DNA from 4 places in the Candidatus Enterococcus mangumiae genome. Region 4 is predicted to be linked to each of the others. Evidence: predicted binding sites of a transcription regulator. Region 4 holds the regulator's gene; each other region holds the start of a gene.
The links. Region 4 encodes NrdR, which represses ribonucleotide reductase genes. Its sites were predicted from a motif close to ACACNATATATNGTGT; they were not measured.
Positions count from the first base shown of each region.

Region 1 (6,280 bases), 800 kb from region 4:
AGTTTATCTTCAGAATCCTGTAATAATTCATCAAATGTATAGCCGGTCCATGACCAGATATCTTTGCGATGACCGAATTCTTGGCGAATCCGATCGACTATACGTAGACAAACATTTGTATTCAAAAAAGGTTCACCGCCCAAGAGGGTCAATCCTTGTACATAATCATTGCGCAGATCGGCCATGATCTGTTCTTCTAATTCTGTAGTGAATGGTTTGCCGTAACGGAAATTCTGAGCAGCTTTATTAAAACAACCTTCACAAGCAAATAAACAGCCACTGACATACAAACTGTTACGAACACCTTCGCCATCCACAAAGTTGAACGGTTTATAATCGGCGATATAGTCATGACTATAATCTTGGGCCAGCCATTCTTTTGGTTTAGGATTTCTCATAGTAAAACTTCTTTCATTATAAAATGGTATTCGTTATAAAGGTTCTTTAAAGTTGTAGAGAGTGTAAGAAAATCGGATGCACTGGTCTTATTACTCAGTGCTGAACGCTTCTTTCACAACTTTATCGACGGTGTTCAAGAAGCAACACTTCTTTCACAACCTTACTTCATATGTTTGACGCGTGACGAGATTTCTTTGTGTCTGCCGTGGACCATTGGGCGGGCTTGTGGGTTTCCTAAGTAACCACATGTTCGTTTGACTACGTCACATGATTTTGGATCATGATTGCCGCATTCTGGGCATTCAAAACCGCGTTCTGTTGGTTGGAAATCTCCTTCAAATCCACATTGGTAACAATGATCGATTGGTGTATTGGTACCTAAGTAGCCGACTTTATCATAGGCAAAGTCCCAAACAGCTTCTAACGCTTTAGGATTTTGTTGTAAGACTGGGTATTCACAGTAATGGATAAAGCCGCCTGAACAGTATTTTGGATAGTCTTTTTCAAACTCAAGTTTTTCAAATGGTGTTGGATTTTTACGCACATCATAATGGAAACTATTTGTGTAGTATTCTTTGTCAGTGATATTTTCAACGAGTCCGAATTTTTCGGTATCTAATCGACAAAAACGATCGGTCAAACTTTCACTTGGCGTAGAGTACACGCTGAAGTGATAACCGTATTCATTGCCCCAATCATCTGCTTTTTCTTTGAGTTTTTTCACGATATCAAGAGTGAAGTTTTTGGCTTCGGCATTGTTTTCCCACTCACCGCCAAAGAAAGAAGCAGCAACTTCATAAAGTCCGATGTAGCCCATTGAAACTGTTGCACGACGATTTTTGAATAATTCGTCTACAGCGTCTGTCCGAGATAATCGTTTGCCAAATGCACCATACATATAAAGGATCGGAGCGTTAGCAGGGATGGCTTCTTTACAGCGCTCAACACGATAAACTAAGGCATCTTTCATGATCGATAAACGATCTGACAGTAATTGCCAGAATTTTTCTTGGTCGCCATTTGCTTCTAAAGCGATCCGTGGTAAGTTCAATGTAACGACACCTAGGTTCATTCGTCCTACATTCACTTCTTCGCCATTTTCGTCTTTCCAGCCTTGTAAGAAGGAACGACAGCCCATTGGCACTTTGAAGCTGCCAGTCAATTCAACGATCTTGTCATAATTTAGAATATCTGGATACATTCTTTTTGTGGCACACTCTAATGCGAGTTGTTTAATGTCATAGTTTGGATCAGTCGGTTTCAAATTGATGCCATCTTTTAGCGTAAATATCAATTTAGGGAAGATCGCCGTTCTTTTTTCACTGCCGAGTCCGTTGATTCGAATTTGTAAAATTGCTTTTTGGATTTCTCGTTCAAACCAGTTTTCACCTAGACCGAAGCCAAGTGAAGTAAAAGGGGTTTGTCCGTTTGAAGTGAATAGCGTATTGATCTCATATTCCAAACTTTGCATCGCATCAAAAATATCTTTTTTCGTTTTTGCTTTTGCGTAGGCTTCTTGACGTTCTGATGTTTCGATCCATTCTTTGGCTTCGCTCAGATGCTTTTTATAATTTAATTCTGCAAAAGGAGCAAGTAATTCATCTGTTCGATCGGCAGAGCAACCACCATATTGGCTAGATGCAACATTTGCAATGATCTGTGAGATCTGGGCAGTTGCTGTTTGGATCGATTTTGGTGATTCAACTTCAGCATTACCGATTTTAAACCCATTGTTCAACATCCCTTTGAAGTCGATCAAACAGCAGTTTGTCATCGGAGTATATGGATGATAATCCAGATCGTGATAATGGATATCGCCTTTTTGATGCGCATTTGCAATATGTGGTGGGAGTAGTTTTAATCCGATTGATTTCCCTACGATCCCAGCAGTCAAGTCACGCTGTGTATTGAAAACATTGCTGTCTTTATTCGCATTTTCATTGACAACACTTTGATCCTTATTGATCAGTTTCTCGATTGAAAAGTTGATATCTGTCGCCTTGCTGCGAGCAAAATCGCGTTTTGTTCGATAGTTGATATATTCTTCTGCTAAGGCATATTCGTTTTTTTCTAGCAAGATATGTTCCACGATGTTTTGGATCTCGTAGATTTTTACGTTATGTGCGAAGCGATCTTTGATTTCTTTGATCACAAGTTCAGCGATGGATTGGATCTTTTCATACGTAATAGGAGATAAGGAACCATGAATTTTCTTTTCTGCTTTGATCAGTGCGGCATTTATTTTCTGCTCATCAAAAGGTACCTCGCGTCCATCACGTTTGATGACAGTCATTTGTTTTGTTTCAGGCTGTTTTTCGAGTACAGCCATTTCTTGATCTGTTCGTTTCATTTTCTTCAGCTCCTACAAAATAGTTCTTGTCTATCATAAAACAAATTGAAGAAAGGAGCAACTGATTATCTGCTACATATAGTGTTTTATCACTGCATAATTGAATGAGTATACTATATATGGTGTATATTATCTTGTGAAAAAAAGTGAAAACGTACGGTATCAGCTTTTGAAAAATACGAATTATTTTTTTTTGAATAAAAAAATTGAATAAAAAAATTTCAAAGGTAATTTTCGTGTGTGATGGGGTGACAAAATCAAAAGGGAAAAAAATGGAAGGATATGCTACTATTCAATTAAGGATAATGGTGGAGGACAAAATGATGAATAAAATAATCGAAGTAAAACATCTAAGTAAAAGTTATGGAAGTAGTAAAACACCAGTCAAAGTGCTGGATAATATTTCTTTTTCAGTTGAAGAGGGAGAGTTTATTGGGATCATGGGGCCAAGTGGTGCTGGAAAAACGACCTTGATGAATATATTATCAACGATCAATCTGCCAACGATGGGAAGTGTGTTGATCCAAGGGAATGAACTCACTAAAATGAAAAAACATGAACTAAGCGATTTTAGACGTAAAAAAATTGGGTTTATCTTTCAATCATTCAATCTCATCGATACATTGAACGGTAAAGACAATATTTTGCTTCCTTTAGCTGTTGAAAATATTGCCAAAAATGAAATGGAACGTAGAGTATTACATGTTGCGCAACTTTTGGGGATCGAAGAATTAATGAAGCGTTATCCGGATGAAATGTCAGTCGGACAAAGACAACGGATTGCGGCAGCAAGAGCTTTAGTGGTGAAACCAGAGGTGATTTTTGCGGATGAACCAACTGGGGCTTTGGATTCAAAATCAGCGACAGAATTGCTGAATTACTTGAAAACGATCAATGAAGTAGAAAAAACAACGATCTTGTTAGTTACGCATGATCCTTATACTGCTAGTTACTGCAATCGGATTTTATTCATCAAAGATGGGGTGATTTTTTCAGAAGTCATCCGTCGAGGAACAAGAAAAGAATTTTTTGAAAAGGTCATCGACATGCAGGCGACGATTGGAGGAGGCGGTAAAATCAATGCTTTATAAATTAGCCGCAAAGAGTTTTCTAAAACAGTCAAGAGGCTACCTTGTTTATTTCTTTAGTTTGACCTTATCAACGATGATCTATTATTCATTTAGTGCAATGACTTATGACCAATCATTGATCCGCCGGGCGAGTCAAGATGTTTCTATTGATAATACATTGAATCTAGGTAGCTGGATCATTACTGTTGTTTTGCTCTTTTTCGTTCTCAGTGCGAATCGTTTTTTTCTCAACCGAAGGCAAAAAGAAATAGGTATCTATCAATTGTTTGGGATCAATAAGTTTCAGATCTCCTCGATTTATGTGTTGGAAACGATGATCATTGGTTTTTTTGCTTGTGCCTTAGGGATATTGTTAGGCAGTATTTTCTCAAAATTGTTCCAAATGATTTTAGTACGAATGATGAAGATGGACATCACGAGTCGCTTTTTTGTTTCTATTCCTTCGATCGTTGAAACCGTCGTTGTCTTTTTCGTCATTCTTGCAGCGGTCTCCCTTTATTCGTTATGGAAGATCTGGAGTTATCCAATGACTCGCAGCTTTGGGGAGAAAGAACAAGTCGAAAGTTCGATGATGCGTATACGGACAAGGCATCGTTTATTAGGGGTCGTTGGTCTATTGATGATCTCTAGCAGTTATTTCGCTGCATTGAATTTTAGAGAAGTATTGACCCGGTTATATGAAACAAGAGTCAGTCTCGGATTGATCATCGCTTTTCCATTTTCGATCCTATTTGTCTGTTTGCTAGGTACGTACCTGTTCTTTTGCTATTCTTTTCGATTATTGTTCCATTTATTGAGTGAATCGAAATTCAAGTATAAAGGAACTAATTTTTTATTGATCGGGAACACACAGATCCACCAGTTAAAAAATTGGCGCATGAATTCTCTGATCACTTTAGTTATCGGTTTATCACTGGCCATGATCGGTGGAATGACGGGGATATCGACACTTATTGCTCACGGTGAACAAATCGCGACGCCTGTTGCTTACCAATTGGATACTCAAATAGCTAGTAAGTTTCGACCGATTTTAGGAGAAGAAAATCAAAAAATCACAGACGAAATCGTCTTTCATTACAAAGTAGTAGGTAGCTATTATGACATGAATATTGGTTCGTTCTCTGCGGGTAATGAAATCAAACCGGTGAATTTGATCTCAGAAAATGAATATCAGGCTTTTCGTGAACTCAAACCTAATTTGCCAGAGATCAAATTAACGGAAACTGATCACGCTGTTATGTTAGATGCAGTCGAATCGATGTTTCGCAATTTTTCCAGTTATGGGAAAAAGATCCATCTACCTGATCAGCAGGAATTAGTGATCCAACAAGTACTTCCTGGATTTTTAGGAGATGAAAGCATGACCTATTATGGACCGACCTTAGTCGTTAATCAGGAAATCTTTGAACGTGTCGATGGATTAGAATATCAGATCATCAACTGGAATGTGACTGGTGGGAATGAAGAAGAAGTTATCGACCGAATCAATGAGGAATTGCCGACCAATTGGACACATACGATCTATTATAGTTACGAGATCACTGATCAAGGGTTGATTGGAAACATTCACGCGGACCCTTCTAAAGCTGAGGCTAGTGTGTATTCAGAAACGAAATTGACTGGTCAGTCCTCACGCTTGAATTATAATGCGCGCTATCCTAGATTGCGTGCAATCGATCGCCAAATTGGCATCAATATTTTTGTCGCCTTGTTTGTAGGGATGATCGTGATCGTCACTACTGGTAGTATTTTAATGGTTCGGCAATTATCGGAGGCTGAAACGGAACGTAGTAATTATCAGTTGTTGACAAAATTAGGTATTGCTCAGCGTAAAACCAATCGGATGATCTATGAACAAAATGCATTGATGTTCTTTCCGCCGATGATCTTAGGGATCACACATGCAGTTTTTGCAATCAACGTGTTTTCCCAATATGTCGAAGGCGCAGATTATTGGTTGGCATATTTTGTCAGTGGCGTATTGATCGTCATTTATCTGCTCTTTTACGTGGTGACGAGTCGCTTATATTGTCGGATCATTGAGGAATAAGAAGAACCATCAAAAGCACATCTAGTGGAGACAATAACTATTCAACTTAAAAAGTGAGCGATACGAAATGATTTTCGTATCGCTCACTTTTTCTATTGGTTATTTTTGCGCAATTGCTAGTTAGTGACAAAACTGTTAGCTATAAAGCGCATTCTGTTAGTAAAACAGATGTATTTTTTTCACATGGATGAGTAGAATTTGACTAAGGATTTGATTAGGAGGAAAAAGAGATGAAACAATGGTGGCAGCGACCGCACGTTCGATATTGGCGAACATTTATATTTCGGACCCTTGTCTATTCTGCAATACTATTGGTACTCATTTATTTGTATCATTACAAAAATATCCAAGGTGGAACTTTTATATATAACGAATTCTAGGAGGGAAACG
Region 1 is NZ_CP147250.1:2,105,773-2,112,052, forward strand. Features, by position in the region: gene nrdG (anaerobic ribonucleoside-triphosphate reductase activating protein) at 1-398, opposite strand, end outside; gene nrdD (anaerobic ribonucleoside-triphosphate reductase) at 560-2,749, opposite strand; gene DOK79_RS10045 (ABC transporter ATP-binding protein) at 3,073-3,840, shown strand; gene DOK79_RS10050 (ABC transporter permease) at 3,830-5,890, shown strand; gene DOK79_RS10055 (teichoic acid D-Ala incorporation-associated protein DltX) at 6,121-6,270, shown strand.
Region 1: nrdD (anaerobic ribonucleoside-triphosphate reductase) is a predicted target of NrdR. The motif match lies at 2,860-2,875, and genes of this name have one in related genera.

Region 2 (6,280 bases), 1.4 Mb from region 4:
TTAACTGCTGATACTTCTTACAACTATGAGATCGAAGCAGTTGGACAAACTGGCTTAGTCTCTGCTAAAACAGCATTGACAGTGAAAACAGCAACAGAAAATACACAAGAAAAACCAACGACACCAACTCATTTACACTCTATGGGTCAAACAAGCTCAAGTGTTTCATTGATGTGGGGTGCTTCAACTCACTCGAAAGGAATCAAACAATACAATATCTACCGTAACAATCAATTGATCGGCTCAACAAGCGATACTGTATTCGACGTGACTGGATTAGCTGCAAACACTGCTTACTCATTCACAGTTCGCGCAGTCAGCAACACGGATGAATTATCTGATGCAAGTAACGTATTGTCAATCACGACTGATCGCGATGACAACGGTGGAGACGGTGGCGGTGAAGTGACTCCTGGACGTCAATGGACAGTAGGAAGCCTATTTTCACCTGTTTCATATACAGCTGGTGAAGAAGTGATCCATAATGGTGTGACTTATATCACTTGGCAATCTCACTTGAACTATGGAGATACTAACTGGGCTCCTGGAATTGCTCATTCATTATTCTATCCTAAATAAACAAAACCTTATAAACGTAATTAAAACGATAATATAGAAAACGTTCCATAGAAACAAAACTCCAATAAAGTTGAGGCATAAACCGAAGTTTTGACCTCAAAATCAGTCAGCACCTGCGAAGTCCGGCTCGGATTTTGCGAGTGCTGATTTTTTTTAACAGGCCTTCCACTACTCTCTCTGTATCCAATTCCTTCTATAATATGTAGAATAGCTTCTAGTTGCTGTTTTGGGCAATTGAAAAGTTAATATATAAAGATCTACGTCCATAAAAGATGACACACCAATCTCCAAACTTTATATGTTAAATAAATGAGAAAAATTAAAAAATAACAACAGATTACAAGGGTTCATTTTGTGAAAGAAAAAAAATTTCATCATCATATTTCCCTTTTGTTTTTGTATATGCAAAATAAAAAACAAATTTCAAATAAAATAATCAATAAAATAGCCTTTAAATCAATATTTATTCATATTAGGGATAATACTACCACAACTTGGAGTCAAGACCCAATTTTACCTAATGGTCGGTATAAACAGATTATCAAAAGTTGCTATTCTCTGATAATATTAAATACAGATAACAACGAAACACATCGATCAAGTAATAAACATCGACTTTACTAGTTATCTAAAATATCATTTTATCTATGGAGGGAAACATGAAAAAACAAATTTTAGCAACAGTTTTATGCTCTAGCGTTTTAGTAGGAGTAGGATTATCTATCGGAGGACAAGACGCTTCAGCTCACGGTTACGTGCAGTCACCAATCAGTCGTTCTTATCAAGGACACCGTGACCGCCTAGTTAACCACAATGCAGCATTAGCACAATACGGTCCAGTAATTTACGAACCACAATCATTAGAAGCATTGAAAGGCTTCCCAGCTGCTGGTCCTGCTGACGGACGCATCGCTTCTGCAAACGGCGCGGTTGGAAACAACTTCAACTTAGACCGCCAAACTGCGACAATGTGGACAAAACAAGACTTGAATACAGGTCCTAATACTTTCACTTGGCGCTATACACAATCTCATAGTACAACTAAATGGCATTACTATATTACAAAAGCAGATTGGAATCCAAATGATCAATTAGATCGTAGCGATTTTGAGTTGTTAACGACAATCAACCACGGTGGAGCTCAAGCTGCAACGAACCCATCACACTCAGTGAATATCCCTAGCGACCGTCTTGGTTACCATGTTGTTTTAGCAGTTTGGGATGTACACGATACAGCAATGGCATTCTACCAAGTAATCGACGTGAACTTGAAAGGTGACTCAGCAATTCCAGTAGCACCAACTGCACCACGTAACGTTCGCGCAACTGACGTGACTTCTTCAACTGCTCAATTGACTTGGGATGGACAAGCAAATGCTTCATCATTCAACGTTTATCGTGACGGTCAATTATTAGGCAATACAGCTTCACCAGATTTCAGCGATCAAAACTTAACTGCGGAAACTACATACACATATGAAATCGAAGCAGTAGGCCAAACAGGATTAGTTTCTGAAAGAACAGCTCTATCTGTAACAACTTTATCTGAAACTGCAGAAGAAAAACCAACTGCACCTAGAAACTTACATTCAATGGGCCAAACAAGCTCAAGCGTTTCATTGATGTGGGGAGCTTCAACTCACTCGAAAGGAATCAAACAATATGATATCTTCCGTAATGGCGAGTTGATTGGTTCAACTTCTGAAACTGTTTTTGAAGTAGAAGGTTTAACTCCTGAAACACAATACTCATTTGTTATTCGCGCAATCAGCAATGAAGGCGATGTTTCAGAAGCAAGTAACACATTAACAATCACAACTGATCGCGATGAAAATGGCGGCGACAATGGCGGCGACAATGGTGGTGACAATGGCAACGGTGGCGGCGAAGTCGTTACTGGACGTCAATGGACAGTAGGAAGCTTCTTCTCACCAGTTTCTTATACAGCAGGTGAAGAAGTTGTCCACAACGGTGTGACTTACATCACTTGGCAGTCTCACTTGAACTATGGTGATACAAACTGGGCACCAGGAATTGCTCACTCACTATTCTTCCCTAAATAATTCAACTCACTAACCCTTGATCGACTAAACGACGATTAAAATAAAAAAGACAATCACTCATTTGTGGTTGTCTTTTTTTGCATTCATTACTTAGATAATACAAAGTTCAATTGGAGCTAGAACGCTTTATACGATTAGTCCTCTACGCGTTTCGACTAGCTTTTTTTCAATCATTTGCAACACTTGTGCTTTCGCTGTAGCGTCTTCTACAAAATTCAAGCAGTCTCCATCGATTTGGATCTTGGGGCTTTCATTGTACGCGTCATACCATTGATCATAACGTCGATTCAATTCTTGATAATAGTCATATAGATTCGGGTCAAAAGAAAGTTGCTCATACGCGCGCCCTCTTTTTTCGATCCGTTCCAACATCGTCGAAAAAGATACGCGAATATGAACTAATAGATCCGGATGTTTTTTTGATGCAGCGTATGGAAGTTCTTCCATCATATTCGCCAGTAATTCATCATACACTTGGACTTCTGTTTTTGTTGCTCGTCCTAGATCCGCATTTAAATGAAATAATAATGAATCCTCGTAGATCGAACGGTCTAACACATTATTATCGTCTTGCATCGCTTGCTTGATACTTGCAAATCGCTTATTCAAAAAATAAATTTGCAATAAAAACGCATATTGTTCCGGGTTTGCATAAAACAAAGGCAATACCTCGTTGTCATCGATCGATTCATAAAATGCCTGACTCTTAAAATGGTCAGCAATCATTTTGGTTAAGCTTGATTTCCCTGCTCCTATCGTTCCTGCTAAAACAATCACACTAATTGTCCTCCAACTCTCTTACCCACTAAATACAGTGCTTTTTTATCACGTTTTTAAATATAACCCCAATATCTTGTGGTGTCAAATAGATTCGGTGAATTTTCTTACCTAAAAAAATCAAAATTTTATTAAGAAAATGACGTTTTTTATCGAGAAATCGTATTCTTTATTTTACTTCTGGACTGGTTTTAGTAAAATAAAGAAGGACTGTTTTTTGAACAAATCTTGCGCACTTGGTAATAGGTGCTTTATTTTTTGTTCAAAAGCTACTTTTACAGGAAAAGAAGGAGTTGTATTATGGCAATTTGTGGCCAAGGGGAATCAAGTGGGAAATTGATTTTAATGGGAGAGCATGCGGTCGTTTATGGCGAGCCTGCGATTGCCTTTCCGTTTTATGCAACAAAAGTAACCGCTACACTTGAAACACTCCCATCAAACAATAAAGATCAACTTATTTCTTCCTACTATACAGGAAATTTAATCGACGCACCTCATGCGTTGAACAATATCAAACAGTTGGTTGCTGGTCTAAAAGCACAGCACCATATAGCAGACACGTTGCACTTGGATATTAAGAGTACCGTTCCCGCAGAACGTGGGATGGGCTCCAGCGCAGCTGTTGCTACTGCGATCACACGAGCTTTTTATTCAGCCTATGAATTGCCGCTATCCCGAGAGCAATTATTGGGACATGTGCAAATTTCTGAAAAAATCGCTCATGGAAATCCCAGTGGCATCGATGCTGCCGCAACAAGTGGACTCGAACCGATCTATTTCACGAAAGGACATCCTTTTGATTATTTCTCGTTGAATATCGATGCTTTCTTGATCGTCGCTGACACAGGAATCAAAGGACAAACCCGTGCGGCGGTGAAAGATGTGGCACACCTTTTTGAAAAAGATGCGCAGAAAACTGGACAAAAAATCCAACAACTAGGATACTTGACGAAACAAGCTAAAAAAGCAATCATCGACAACTCACCAGAAAACCTGGCTGAGGCAATGAATGATGCTCAGCTCATCCTGAAAAGTTTAACGATCAGCAATGACTTTTTAGATACTCTGATCACTACCGCTCGCACTGCTGGCGCTTTAGGCGCAAAATTGACTGGTGGTGGACGAGGCGGATGTATGATTGCCTTAGCACAAACAAAAAAAGAAGCTCAAGAAATCAGCCATGCACTAATTGAAGCAGGTGCAGCTGAAACTTGGATTCAAGGATTAGGAGTACATACCTATGCTTAAAGGTAAAGCCCGGGCTTATACAAATATCGCCTTGATCAAATATTGGGGCAAAAAAAACGAAGAATTGATTCTTCCAATGAATAACAGTTTATCTCTCACTCTCGATGCTTTCTATACAGAAACCGAAGTGATTTTTTCAGATACATTCACGAACGATCTGTTCTATTTAGACGATGAGTTACAAACAGAAGCTGCGACGAAAAAAATCAGCCGCTTCCTTGATCTTGTACGCAAACAAGCGAATATAAACAAACACGCAAAAGTAATTAGTCACAATTTCGTTCCCACAGCCGCAGGGTTAGCTTCTTCTGCAAGCGGACTAGCTGCATTAGCTGGTGCTTGTAATGAAGCTTTAGGACTCGGTTTGGATCAACAAGCCTTATCTAGACTTGCTCGTCGCGGCTCCGGTTCTGCTTGTCGTAGTATTTTTGGCGGCTTTGTCGAATGGGAAAAAGGCCACGACGATCAAACCTCTTACGCGCAACAAATCCCTTCGAACGGTTTTGAAGAGGATCTAGCGATGGTCTTTGTCTTGATCAACGACCAGCAAAAAGATGTTTCCAGTCGTGACGGCATGCGTCGCACAGTTGAAACTTCGCATTTTTATCAAGGCTGGCTTGATTCAGTCGAAAATGACTTACTGGAATTGAAGCAAGCTATCACTGAAAAAGCGTTCCAAACACTTGGTGAGGTCATGGAACGAAACGGCTTGAAGATGCACGGCACAACGTTAGCCGCTACACCGCCATTTACGTATTGGTCACCTGACAGTTTAAAGGCGATGCAAGCAGTTCGTGAACTACGTGCGTCAGGAATTCCTTGCTATTTCACCATGGATGCGGGGCCAAATGTCAAAGTGTTAGTTGAAAAGAAAAATCAAACGGCGGTTCAAGAAAAATTCATTGAATTATTTAGCCGACAACAAGTGATCGTTGCTCATGCTGGGCAAGGAATCACGATTATTGAATAAAGGGAGATTTTTATGGTTGAAGTGTCTGCACCCGGAAAACTTTATATCGCTGGAGAATATGCAGTGGTCGAAACAGGACATCCTGCAATCATCGTGGCAGTTGATCAATTTGTCACAGTGACAGTAGAAGCTGCTCGGAAAGTCGGAAGTATCCAATCCGCACAATACAGCGAGATGCCTGTGCGTTGGACTCGACGAAAAGGCGAACTCGTTTTGGATATCCGTGAAAATCCATTCCATTATATTCTTGCGGCCATACGTTTAACTGAAAAATATGCGCAAGAAAAGAACATTCTTCTTTCATTCTATGATTTGAAGGTAACGAGCGAGTTAGATAGCTCAAATGGTAGAAAGTACGGCCTAGGTTCGAGTGGTGCAGTGGCAGTAGCGACTGTTCGAGCGTTGAACCAATTTTATGCACTGAATTTGTCTCAGCTTGAGATTTTTAAAATTGCAGCGTTAGCGAACCTTGCTGTCCAAGACAATGGTTCTTGTGGCGATATTGCGGCTAGCTGTTACGGTGGTTGGATTGCGTTTTCCACTTTTGACCACCAATGGCTTAAAGAACAAGAATCAAACAAAACGATCAGCGAATTATTAGCTCTGGATTGGCCTGGCTTATCCATCGAACCATTGTATACAC
Region 2 is NZ_CP147250.1:1,498,418-1,504,697, reverse strand. Features, by position in the region: gene DOK79_RS07285 (lytic polysaccharide monooxygenase) at 1-579, shown strand, start outside; gene DOK79_RS07280 (lytic polysaccharide monooxygenase) at 1,239-2,642, shown strand; gene DOK79_RS07275 (deoxynucleoside kinase) at 2,769-3,419, opposite strand; gene mvk (mevalonate kinase) at 3,720-4,667, shown strand; gene mvaD (diphosphomevalonate decarboxylase) at 4,660-5,637, shown strand; gene DOK79_RS07260 (phosphomevalonate kinase) at 5,650-6,280, shown strand, end outside.
Region 2: DOK79_RS07275 (deoxynucleoside kinase) is a predicted target of NrdR. The motif match lies at 3,486-3,501, and genes of this name have one in related genera.

Region 3 (6,280 bases), 1.0 Mb from region 4:
ATTGGATATTGTTCAATACTGCTTCTTCATGAGGCGTGCGGACATCTTTGCGCAATTGATCCATACCGCTTTCTGATTGGACTGTATCAAGTAAAGTCAGCCCACCAAATACGTGACCGACTGTATCTTTTTCTAATTGAGAAAGCGTACGCCAGTCGTCTAAGTCATTTGACAAAGGGATACGTGTATCTAACCAAAATTGCTCGGTTAATTTCTCCCAAGTCGATTTATCGATGATATCTTCAATTTCATTCCAGTTTATCGCTGCATAATAAGTTTCTGACATGAGAATGCTCCTTTATTAAAATCCAGTAACGGTTCCGAACACTAAGTGAAATTAGATCACACAGCTTTCACATTGATTGCTGCCGATTTCTTCTGCGTCATCTGTAAATGTACGTACATAATAAATCGATTTGATTCCTTTGTGGAAAGCATAGTGTCTTAAAATATTCAGGTCACGTGTGGATTGTTTTGTCGTGTCTTTCCATTCATATAAACCTTCTGGGATTTCTGAACGCATAAACAACGTCATACTCATACCTTGATCCACATGTTTTTGTGCTGTTGCATAGATATCGATCACTTTACGCATATCCATATCATATGCAGAAGTATAATATGGGATCGTTTCATTTGATAGATATGGTGCTGGGTAATAGATCTTACCAATTTTCTTTTCTTGACGTTCTTCGATCATACGAGTGATTGGGTGGATACTTGCGCTCGTATCATTGATATAAGAAATAGAACCATTAGGCGCTACCGCTAAACGATTTTGGTGATACAAGCCATCTTTCATGATTGCTTGCTTCAAGTTTTCCCAGTCTTGCGCAGTAGGAATAAAGATCCCTTCAAACAAAGCAGCGACTCTTTCCGATTTTGGTTGGAATTCGCCAGTCACATATTTATCAAAATACGTACCATCTGCGTAAGCTGATTTTTCAAAGTTATGGAAGACTTGTTTTCTTTCACGTGCGATATTGTTACTTTCAACAAGTGTCCAGTAATTCAACAACATGAAATAGACATTCGTGAAATCAAGCGAATCTTCAGAACCATACTCCATTTGTTCTTTAGCAAAGTAAGTGTGAAGTCCCATTGCACCAAGTCCGATCGTATGATTCAACTTGTTCCCGTTTTGGATTGGAGGAACGACATCGATATCTGAAGCATCAGTGATATAAGTCAAAGCACGAGTCATCGTGCGGACAGAACGACCAAAGTCAGGACTTTCCATCAAGTTGACGATGTTTGTCGAACCTAAGTTACATGAGATATCTGTTCCCAACTCTTCGTATTCTTGTTTGCCATTGATGACAGAAGGTGTCTGTACTTGTAAAATCTCAGAACATAAGTTACTCATGATGATTTTACCATCTACAGGATTTTCACGATTTGCTGTATCGATATTGATGATATATGGATAACCAGATTCTTGTTGTAATTTAGAGATCTCGTTTTCTAGATCACGCGCTTTGATTTTTTGTTTGCGGATATTTGGGTTTGCCACTAAGTTGTCATATTCCGCAGTGATATCCACGTAAGAAAACGGTACGCCGTATTCTTTTTCGACACTGTATGGGCTGAATAGATACATTTCTTGGTTTTTACGCGTCAATTCATAAAATTTATCTGGGACGATCACGCCAAGAGATAAAGTTTTTACACGGATTTTTTCGTCCGCATTTTCTTTTTTAGCTGAAAGGAACATCATGATATCAGGATGGAAGACATTTAAGTAAACGACACCTGCACCTTGACGTTGACCTAGTTGGTTCGAGTAACTAAAGCTGTCTTCAAACAACTTCATTACTGGAACAACACCGCTGGCTGCACCTTCGTAGCCTTTGATCGGAGCGCCGGCTTCACGCAAGTTCGAAAGAGTGATCCCCACACCGCCACCGATTCGTGAAAGTTGTAAGGCTGAGTTGATCGAGCGACCAATCGAATTCATGTCATCCGTTACTTGAGTCAAGAAACAAGAAACCAATTCACCACGACGTTTACGTCCAGCATTCAAGAATGAAGGAGTTGCCGGTTGGTAACGTTGATGGATCATTTCGTCAGCTAAAGCCAAAGCTAGTTCTTCATCACCATTCGCAAAGTACAATGCGTTGAACGCTACACGATCTTCATAAGATTCTAAGTAAGCAGAACCATCATTTGTTTTTAAGGCATATTGGGAATAAAACTTATATGCCGCCATGAATGATTTGAATGTAAAGTTTTGTTCGAATAGGAATTGATAAAGTTTTTCAATAAATTCACTACTATATAATTGAACAAATTCAGCTTCTAAATACTGATTGTCGATCAAATACTTGATTTTGTCGATCACTGTCGGAAAAGTCATGGTATTTGGTTTGACATTTTCTTCAAAAAAAGCAGCTAAAGCTTCTTTATCTTTATTTAAAGGGATTTGCCCGTTGACTGGTCGATTGATTTCATTGTTCAGCTTAAAGTAGCTGACATCTTTTAAATTTTTAAGACTCATACATACGCCCAACCTTCTTTATGATTTTGATGATACGTGTTTGACCACAACATATAGTGATATTCACTGCTGTAAAAAAGGATTTGGGGAGGTTACGGTCAAACACCGTAAGTCCATCAAATCCAAGGTAGTGGAAGGATCAAGTTGATCCTCGATCTATTTGACAACTGTTTGAATTATTCTTAGCTAGCTAAGTGACGTAGTTGGTCTGGTCTGAAGCCGATGACAGTTGCTGCGTCAGAAGTGATGACCGGAACACTTTGGAATCCTTGGTCTTTTAACCATGAGATTGCTTCAGGTTGCTCGTCGATATTTACTTCTTCAAAGTCGATTTTATTTTCAGCTAAAAAGCGTTTCACCATTTTACATTGCATACAATTATTTTTAGAAAAGATTTTTACGTTCATTATTGTTTGCCTCCTTGTCCATGTGTTTTCTCTATAATCAATAGTATAAATCTATTAGTAAAAAAGTCAATCAACAAACACTACATCTTGTGTTGTGGATATTGTGGAATACTATGTTTTGTGGTTTTTGAAAAACAATGAAAACAAGTATCTCGTGCAAATCAGCTTGTATTAATACAGAAAAGCTTGTGGAAAACTCCGTTAAAAAATATTTTTTTAACCATATCTTATTAATAAATGAATGTTCGATCGAAAAATCACAAATGAAAAAAATATGCAAGATGACAGTAAAAACAAGCAGAATAAATAGTGTCAAAACTTAAAAAAGCAAAAAGTTTATACATTTTTTTATAGAAATTATTTCACAAAAGGCAAAATAGTAGAAGAGTGTTTGAAAGGATCAACTTGGAATTTAGAATAAAAAAATAGTAGAAATCGTAAAAGCACATACTATATATAGTAGTCAAAGCATCATTTGAATGAACCGTAACGGGCGATATTTTTTTAATAACGATGTTATGATTAAAAATTATTAAATTGTCATGTTATTTGTTTTTTTATCACTAGGTTTTTGGTTAAATAGAGCCAACAGGACGTCTTGTTGATGCTTTGAAAATTCAATAAAAGGAAGCGATTCAAGATGGGTACAATGATCAAATGGATAGGTGTTATTTGTTTTACTTTATTGGTTTTTACCGGAGGAACAGCACATGCCACTTCACTTGCGATCAAGCCAACGATCACTGAAAAAAATCAACATGTACTAGGTAGTAGTCAACTTCCAGAACTAAGCACGCGGACTGTGACGGATGACTCCGGCATATCAGCAGCAGAACCGGGAAGACCAGCCAAAGATTTTATTGATATTTCTTCTAACAATGGTCCGATTACTGTCGAAGAGTTCCAAACGATGAAAAACTACGGCATCAAAGGTGTAGTCGTGAAATTGACTGAAGCAGACTCGTACAAAAATCCGCTGGCTCCTGAACAGATAGCTGCGGCAGTTGCAGCAGGGTTAAAAGTGAGTGTCTATCATTATGCTTGGTTCAATGAAGAAGCAGATACCAAAGCCGAAGCACAATTTTTATTGGATTATATGAAAGAACTGCATCTGCCAGCCTCAACTGTTGTTGTCAACGATAGTGAAAATCCAAAAATGAATGTGGAGAAAGCAACAGACAATGCGCTGATCTTCCAAAAAATGATCCAACAAGGCGGTTATCAACAAGTTGTCCACTATTCCAGTGCTTCTTGGTTTACCGAAAATAAACTAGATATGACACGTCTCGGAAAAGAGAACTGTTGGGTTGCGCAATGGCCATATGATCCTTCTGATAAAAATCCATTGCATACGGATACAGCAGCTTGGCAGTGGGCAAGTGATCTTTATTTCCCAGAATTTCCTACCAGATATTTTGATATAAGTAGTGATTATTTAAAAAAATTTACAAGTTAAGCTTAGTTTTTAGCATAAGGAACAAAGCGGCAGCTACGAAGATCTGTGGATTTTCGTAGCTGCTGCTTTATTTTTGTCGTGAGTGATATGCATGAGCTCATTCGGTGAATCAACTATAAATACAGGATTTTTTACGATAGAAGAAAAAAATAAAACCAGTTTACTTTTGCTTCTTTACAGATACCATAGTAAGATGTTAGCTGACAAGTAGGTGAAAGAGGGGGATAAAATGAGCGAAAAAACCAAGGTGGTGCGCCCACGTTATCAACAGATCGCCGTTGATTTAGCTGAACGAATCGTCGAAAATCGCTATCAGATCGGTGAGAAGATCCATGCAAGATCAACTTTAGCAAGCACATATAACGCTTCGCCGGAAACGACTCGTAAAGCAATCAATGTTCTGGTCGATCTGGGTATCATGGAAGTGCGCCATGGGAGTGGTGCATTTGTAGCTTCTAAAGAAAAAGCAAAGGATTTCTTGTTGCAATACCAAGATGTGCAATCGATCCAAGAAACGAAAGCAGAAATCATGGAAAGTGTGAAGAAACAACAAGAAGAATTGAACCATTTTTCGCAACTGTTAGATCAACTCGTGAGTCAAACGAAGCGAATACATAAGATGAACCCACTTCTTCCTTTTGAACTTGCGTTGACAGAAGAAGCGGCTCACTTAGATCAATCAATCAGTGAATTGAATATTTGGCAAGCAACTGGTGCCACAGTTATTGCGATCTCCCATGAGCAAGAGCTATTAGTCTCGCCTGGTCCATATGCTAAATTCTCAGCAGGAGATACCGTCCACTTTATTGGGAACGAGTACACGCTGCAACGAATGACAAACTTTTTTTATCCAGATGGGCAGTGAGTGGGCCTATAAGAAAATTCTCATTTTATTCTAATTTTGGTCAATCCCTATAGTGATAAGGGATTGGCCATTTTTTTGTGTATGCTGATTAATAATGGAGATACTTCAATTTTGACAAAGTGACTACATGGTGTTATCGTAGTGTGGTCACTTTTTTCAGAAAGAAAAATGAATTTACATACAAAGGAGAATTTGTTTGGTAAAAGTAGAAGTCAAAAACTTAACGAAAATATTTGGTAAACGAACACAAGCTGCTTTGGAAATGATGAAAAAGCATCAACCGAAAACAGAGATTTTACAAAAGACTGGCGCCACTGTCGGTGTCTATGAAGCAAGTTTTGATGTACAAGAAGGCGAGATATTCGTAATTATGGGACTTTCAGGGAGTGGGAAATCAACCTTGATCCGTTTATTGAATCGTTTGATCGAGCCGACATCAGGAAACATCTTGATTGACGGAGAAGACATCTCGAAATTGAGTAAAGAAGAACTGCGCGAAGTTCGCCGTCACAAAATCAATATGGTTTTCCAAAACTTCGGTCTCTTCCCTCATCGAACGATTTTAGAAAATACAGAATACGGTCTTGAAGTTCGTGGTATTCCTAAAGAAGAACGTCAAGCAAAAGCAGAAAAAGCGTTAGAAAACTCAAGTTTGCTAACCTTTAAAGATCAATACCCTAGTCAATTATCTGGGGGGATGCAACAACGTGTGGGGTTAGCCCGTGCATTGGCAAATGATCCAGAGATCCTCTTGATGGACGAAGCTTTTTCAGCACTTGATCCGTTGATTCGTCGGGAAATGCAAGATGAATTGTTAGAACTACAATCAAATGTACAAAAAACGATTATCTTCATCACACATGATTTAAATGAAGCGTTGCGTATCGGGGATCGCATTGCGTTGATGAAAGATGGCGAAATCATGCAAATCGGTACTGGAGAAGAAATACTGACAAATCCAGCCAATGATTACGTGAGAGAATTCGTTGAAGAAGTGGACCGTTCGAAAGTCTTGACAGCTCAAAACATCATGGTACCAGCATTAACAACAAATA
Region 3 is NZ_CP147250.1:649,950-656,229, reverse strand. Features, by position in the region: gene nrdF (class 1b ribonucleoside-diphosphate reductase subunit beta) at 1-286, opposite strand, end outside; gene nrdE (class 1b ribonucleoside-diphosphate reductase subunit alpha) at 338-2,497, opposite strand; gene nrdH (glutaredoxin-like protein NrdH) at 2,680-2,904, opposite strand; gene DOK79_RS03240 (GH25 family lysozyme) at 3,545-4,360, shown strand; gene DOK79_RS03235 (GntR family transcriptional regulator) at 4,590-5,225, shown strand; gene DOK79_RS03230 (quaternary amine ABC transporter ATP-binding protein) at 5,422-6,280, shown strand, end outside.
Region 3: nrdH (glutaredoxin-like protein NrdH) is a predicted target of NrdR. The motif match lies at 2,982-2,997, and genes of this name have one in related genera.

Region 4 (6,280 bases):
ATCGTTTGCTCTTTCTTTTCTGCTACGATGACCTCATAGATTTTTTTATTTTCTTCGAGGATCTCTTCTGCAATAATTTGGTAGTTGTTTTCCTTTAGCCATGTTCGCAAGGTTTTCTCCCCAATGTTAGGCTGTAAGATCAAACGTTCCTCACCAGATATTCGCTGATTTTGTCGCCCAGCTTCCAAGATGTCACGAATCAGAGAACCACCCATTCCTGCAATCGTGATCGCATTGATTTGATCTTTCTTTTCGATTGCATCTAATCCATTGGCTAAGCGTACCTCGATCCGATCTGCCAATCCATTTTTCATCACTTGTCGTTTCGCTGATTCAAAAGGTCCTTTAACGACTTCTCCGGCTACCGCATAGTCGATTTTACCTTTTAGCATTAATGCAACAGGCAAATAAGCATGATCTGAACCGATATCTGCTAGACGAGCAGCATCTGGTACGAAACGTCCGACAGTTTCAAGACGTTTCGATAAATCTGTGTGATTCATTTTTCCACTCCTTAACTACTGAATGCTTGGCTATGAACAATTTTTATGCCTTTAGCCAAAACATGTCTATAAGCATAAACTTACTAGTTGTTATCTTATTTTATTCGACAACTTTTTTCTAACACCTATCATAACACTTGTTTACGTGTAATAGAAAAAAGAACTGGGCATTTGTCCCAGTCTTTTTCATTCATCAATCAAAAAAACGTTGTTCGATTTCTTTACTTCATTATTGAACAGTGATCTCGATGATCGAATTCCCAGGAACTTGTGGCGGGATCGACATTGTCATAACTGCCATTTCGACTAATTTGAATTCGACTTTTTCTCCTTCTTTCAAGGAATCGACACCACCAGTGATTTGATCCACTGAGGCATTCAAGATCACGCCATCATTGCTGAATGAAGAACCAATATTCGCTGGATCTTCTATTTCTTTTACATCTTTGATGGTGATTTGATAAACATCACCTTCAGCTTCACCGAAGCTTTCGATCGTACCAGTAAATACACTTTGTTTTTGTTCGGTAGAACTATCTGTTTCCACTGTCGATTCTGCATTGATCGAATCGATTGAACCTGTACTTCCTTCTTCGTTACCACAGCCTGTCAATGTAAATAAGAGACCGGCAGCAACTAGACCAGTTAAAATAGCTTTCATCATATATCCTCCGTGTAATTTCTTGCGTTACTCGTTTTTGATGATTCCATCCGGTTATTTCTTCAAGTCCATGGATTCGTTTCATCTTAACTTTGTTCATTTTATGAAAATTTTATTTGAAAAGGTGAAAATCAGTGACAGTAGAGTAGATACTCCAACCTGTAATTTGTCGATGATCGATTGAGACATTAGCCATTTCGGCGATTTCGTCCTGTCATTTCGATCTCTTTTGTTAAATAGCGGATCCGTTCCATGATCCGTTTTGCTTTCAATGGTTCTTCATCGCCACGTTGTGTCACAGTCAAATGCTGTTCTAATTCGTTCATCGTGAAGTTTGATGAAAAGAAAGTTGGTAATTGTTCTTGCATGCGGTATTGTAGGATCACGCCAAAAACTTCATCACGAATCCAACTGCTCATTGCATCTGCTCCGATATCATCGATCATCAAGATCGGTGATTTCTTCACAGCATCCAATTTTTCCGCCACTTGGTCTTTGCCGATCGCTTGCTTCATTTCAACTGCAAACGTTGGGAAATGAACCAACGTGGTCGTAAACCCTTTGATCGCCAATTCTTTTGCTGTTGCGCCTAAAAGATAGGTTTTCCCGATACCAAAACTGCCCACCAAGTATAATCCCTTATGGAAGCTTTTAGGATCAGCTGAGTATTGTTCAACAAAGTCTAATGCTTCTAAGCTGGCATATCCACGTCCATCTGTTCGTTCGAAGTTTTCAAAGGAAGCAGACTGGATGTCTTTTGGCATATCCATTGCTTTGACACGACTCTTGATTTCTTCTTGTTTTTGACGAGCTAAAAGTGCTTCTGTCGGTACATACGTCACATCGACGTAATGGAAATTCAAAGTCAATTTAGGTTCATATCCTGGAGCGATCATGGTTGGGTCATTTGTTTGATATTTCCTTTTTTCCTGTACGTATTCATAAAGTTTGGCATAACTTTTTTCGATATCTGCTTGAGTCAATCGGTCTTGATGGGCTGACAGAAAGGCTTGAACATCCGCATCATTCAAAACTTCAGCAATCATCTCGGAATATTTTTCTTGGTAGTTGCGTTTACTGATGATTTTCTTCAGTTCTTTTCCCACATCTTCCATTAGCTCTCACCTTCCTTTTTAGCCAGATACTCTTTAAAGCGACGATCGATCTCGGCTTTTTTCTCTGTACTGATTTGTGTTTCGTCTTTCGGTTGATTGACCCAATCTGGTAATTTTTCTCTTCGGACATTGCGTCGATAATTTGAGGAATTGTTTTGTTTGGTCGTCTTCGGTTGTTTCGCCTTTGTCTTCAAGGTATGAAGATGTTCGATGGCTTCTTCAGGGGTGTTGATCTTTTTTTGCGCCCACTCATTCGCAATCGTATTGACAAAGCTCGCATTTAAGCTTGCATGATTCTTGATGACTAATACGTAGTTGATCAAAATATTGATAACACCGCTAGATAAACCGGATTGTGAAACTAGATCTTGCAACAGCCAATTTTCTTGTTTAGAGACGTACCCGCCTTTTTCTTTTTTTATCGCTTCGAGATAACGCATTGGTGGGGTTTGTCGTGCCACTTGGATCAATTGTTGTGCCGCACTAGGTAAAGCTTGATTGACTGCCGTACTCATTTCAGGCGGTTCCTCCGGATCTAAGGTGCTGTCTGCTTGCTGTGATGTACGTTGTTGTTGCTGGCGTACTAAGACGATTCTTTGGAGTTCTTTTAAAGACACTTCTGCTGTTGTAAAATCAAAGGACTGTAAAATCAGTTCTCCTAAAGTCAGCTCATCAAAACCATAGAGCTGCTGATACATTTTGACTTGTTGAAGGACTTCTTCGTTCAATTGGTTGATATGTTGTTTCTTCAACCAATCAGTCAAAAACGTCCAGTCAAACGAGCTAGACTCTTCGATCAGTGATTTTGTTTCACTTGGTGTGAATCTTTGTTGGATCGATTCCACTTGTTCTTGATTTGCTGCATAGACTGTTTCATTGAACCGATACACGTCCAAAAACTTTTTAGTGACTTTTTGATACCCTTCATGCGAAAGATTTTTTGGTTCGAATAACTTGGTCAATTGGCTAAAACGACGTTCACCGACTTTTTCTAGAAGTAAAAAAGAAAGTAACGTATCGTTGAAAAAGGCGGTCACATCCATCGGTTCTAACAGCTCATAAAGAAAACAACTGCCTAAGCTTTCATCGTTTTTGAAATAAACTTCTAAAAGACCGATTCCTTCTAATTTCTTTCGTGCTTCATAAAATTGTGGTAAGCCACAACTCAAACTGCTCAATAGATCAGCATGTAAGCTTTCTGGACCTGTCCCAGTTTCTAACGAGATCTCAGAGTATAACGTCAAGTACAGACTCAACGCTTCTCCGCCGATCAAAGGTTGGTAAAGGGATAACAAGGCAGACTTTCCTTCTTCTTTCAAAGGACTGCTTTTTCTTCCTTGGTAAATATTTTTCGGTTGTAATTCTTTCCACGCATTTTCCAAGGAATACACCCTCCTTTATTAATTACGCGTCATTTTCGTTATTGCTTGTATCTTTTGCTTTATCGACAATATCTTGCAGCTCTTTTAAAAAGACAGACATATCTTTGAACTGACGATACACACTTGCAAAACGAATATAGGCGATTTCATCTAAGTTTACTAAATCTTCCATGACATATTCGCCAATCAGATTCGTTGAAACTTCATTTTCGCCAAGACTTCTTACTCGATTTTCTACATGGTTGACGATTTGTTCCATTTGCTCCATCGCAACAGGCCGTTTTTCAGCCGAACGGATCAGGCCTCGTAAAATCTTATCACGATTAAATTCTTCACGTTCACCATTTTTCTTGATGACCAATAGTGGTGCTGCTTCGATTCGTTCAAAGGTAGTAAAGCGGAAGGAACATTTTTCGCACTCGCGGCGTCTTCTTATTGCTCGACCATCGTCCGCTTGGCGACTATCGATCACTCTTGAATTGTTGTGTTGACATCTTGGACATCTCATCGTAATTTTCACCTCTCTTGGTGTAATTTGATCGCTTATTTGTTTGAATCAGATGAAGTTGGTACATCAGTCAACTCGTCACACCAGAAAGAATCTATGGTGTTCAAAACGCTGAGTTGCAACACTAAGCTTAAAAATTATAAAATATGAAAAGATTTTTTTCAATTTTTAACTTACTGCTCAGGTCAACGTACTTTTCACAACCTCATTGCTGAGTATCTGTTGATTTTTTCATCCACGGAGTCTCTAAGAAAAGATCAAGTGGATCGTAATAAACGTTTTCTTATTACTGCTTTTAGTATAACATGAAACAATTCCACAATGCGACTGTCCTAGTCAAAAAAACGCATGATGTGAAAGATTTGCTGTGTTTTCTTGTAGACAAACGAAAACAGACTGGTCATGGTCTGACCAGTCTGTTTCTTTTCTTCTTGATTTTCTGTGTCATTTTGACTTCTAAAAAGCTTTACAGCTTTTCTTCAATGCCGGTGTATCGTTTCATACGCTCTTCTTCGATCTTTTGTTCTGTTGAGCGATGATCCATTTGGGGGTCTTGGTTTTCTTCACGAATTTCTTCAGGATCTTGACGTTCTTTAGTCAAATCTTGTCGTTTTGACTCTTTTTCAGCATGTTGATCTTCTAATTCAGCAATTCTAGCACGGTACTCATCTTCACGGATCTTCCCTTCTTCCGCTTGGATCTGTCCTTTTTCCAGCAAGTCTTCTTTATGGAAAATCTCGCCAATTTTTTCTTTCGCAGAACCTACTACCTTGTCTTTTTGGTTTTTGAATGTACCCATCGTATCATCTCCCCCTCTTTCTTTTATATAAATAGCATAGCAAAATGTTGCAATTTACTCAAAGAAAGCGATTAAACGACAACCATTTTTTGATTTCGTCCGATAAATCTTCTTTTGTTTGACGATTATCGAATACAATATCTGCGCGACGTTTCTTTTCCTCAATGGATAATTGACTTTTGACCCGTTGTTCTGCTTCTTGTTTCGTTAGTTGATTCCGTGCCATCAATCGGTCGATTTGTTGAGATTCGGGAATATAAACGACTGCAACAGCATCCATTTGAGCATCATAATGTCCCTCAAATAACAATGGAATATCAACTATCACCAACGGATGTGTTGCTTTGTTCTTCACGATTTCTTCAGTGATTTTCCCGCGGATAAATGGATCCAATACTTGATTCAATTGCTCACGAGCGGTCGCAGAACCAAAAATCAATTGGCCAAGTTTTTGCCGATCTAATTGACCATCCTTTTGCAGTATTTCTTTTCCAAAAGCTTGAACCAGCGCCTGGAGTCCAGGTGTATCTGGTTCAACGACTTCTCTTGCCACTTGATCTGCATCGATCACCGGAAAACCATATTGCTGAAATACAGCCGCCGCAGTACTTTTCCCTGTCGCTATCCCACCGGTCAACCCTAACACAAATCCTACTTGGGTATTCTTAGTTTCTGACATGTTGGACAATAGTGCGTCCCCCTTTGCGCAACTTTCGTTTTCACGATTGGTGTTTGACAACGCACACACAACTCGCCTGTTTGACCATAAACATGTAACGCTACTTGAAAACTACCGGATTCTCCTAACGCATTGAGATAACTTCGGATCGTTGTGCCACCAGCTTCAACTGCTCGAGATAACACATCGATGATTGCTTGACGAAGCAGCTTGATTTCTTTAGGACGTAAAGAATCTGCGGGTTGTTCTGGGTGGATCTTCGCTTCCCATAACGCTTCATCTACATAGATATTTCCAAGACCAGTAACAAGTTTTTGATCAAGTAATAATGGTTTAATGGCTTTATGTGATTTTTGTAGACCTAAAGTGAAATCTTTCAATAAAAATAAATCTGGTAAAGGTTCTGGACCTAATTTCAAGATTCCTTTATACGTATTGCTCGCACCTTTTTCCACAATCGTCATACGACCAAATTTCCGGACATCGTGGTAACGCAATTGGCTGCCATCTTCAAAAGAAAAAATCACATGTGTATGTTTATCGATTGGTTCATCGTTTTCAACGTATTGATACTTTCCTTCCATACGTAAATGAGAGATCATGTCATAATGACTTAAATGAAAAATCAAAAAT
Region 4 is NZ_CP147250.1:2,903,332-2,909,611, forward strand. Features, by position in the region: gene DOK79_RS13815 (tRNA (adenine(22)-N(1))-methyltransferase) at 1-503, opposite strand, end outside; gene DOK79_RS13820 (lipoprotein) at 733-1,164, opposite strand; gene dnaI (primosomal protein DnaI) at 1,353-2,279, opposite strand; gene DOK79_RS13830 (replication initiation and membrane attachment family protein) at 2,279-3,661, opposite strand; gene nrdR (transcriptional regulator NrdR) at 3,684-4,169, opposite strand; gene DOK79_RS13840 (CsbD family protein) at 4,636-4,968, opposite strand; gene coaE (dephospho-CoA kinase) at 5,027-5,647, opposite strand; gene mutM (DNA-formamidopyrimidine glycosylase) at 5,620-6,280, opposite strand, start outside.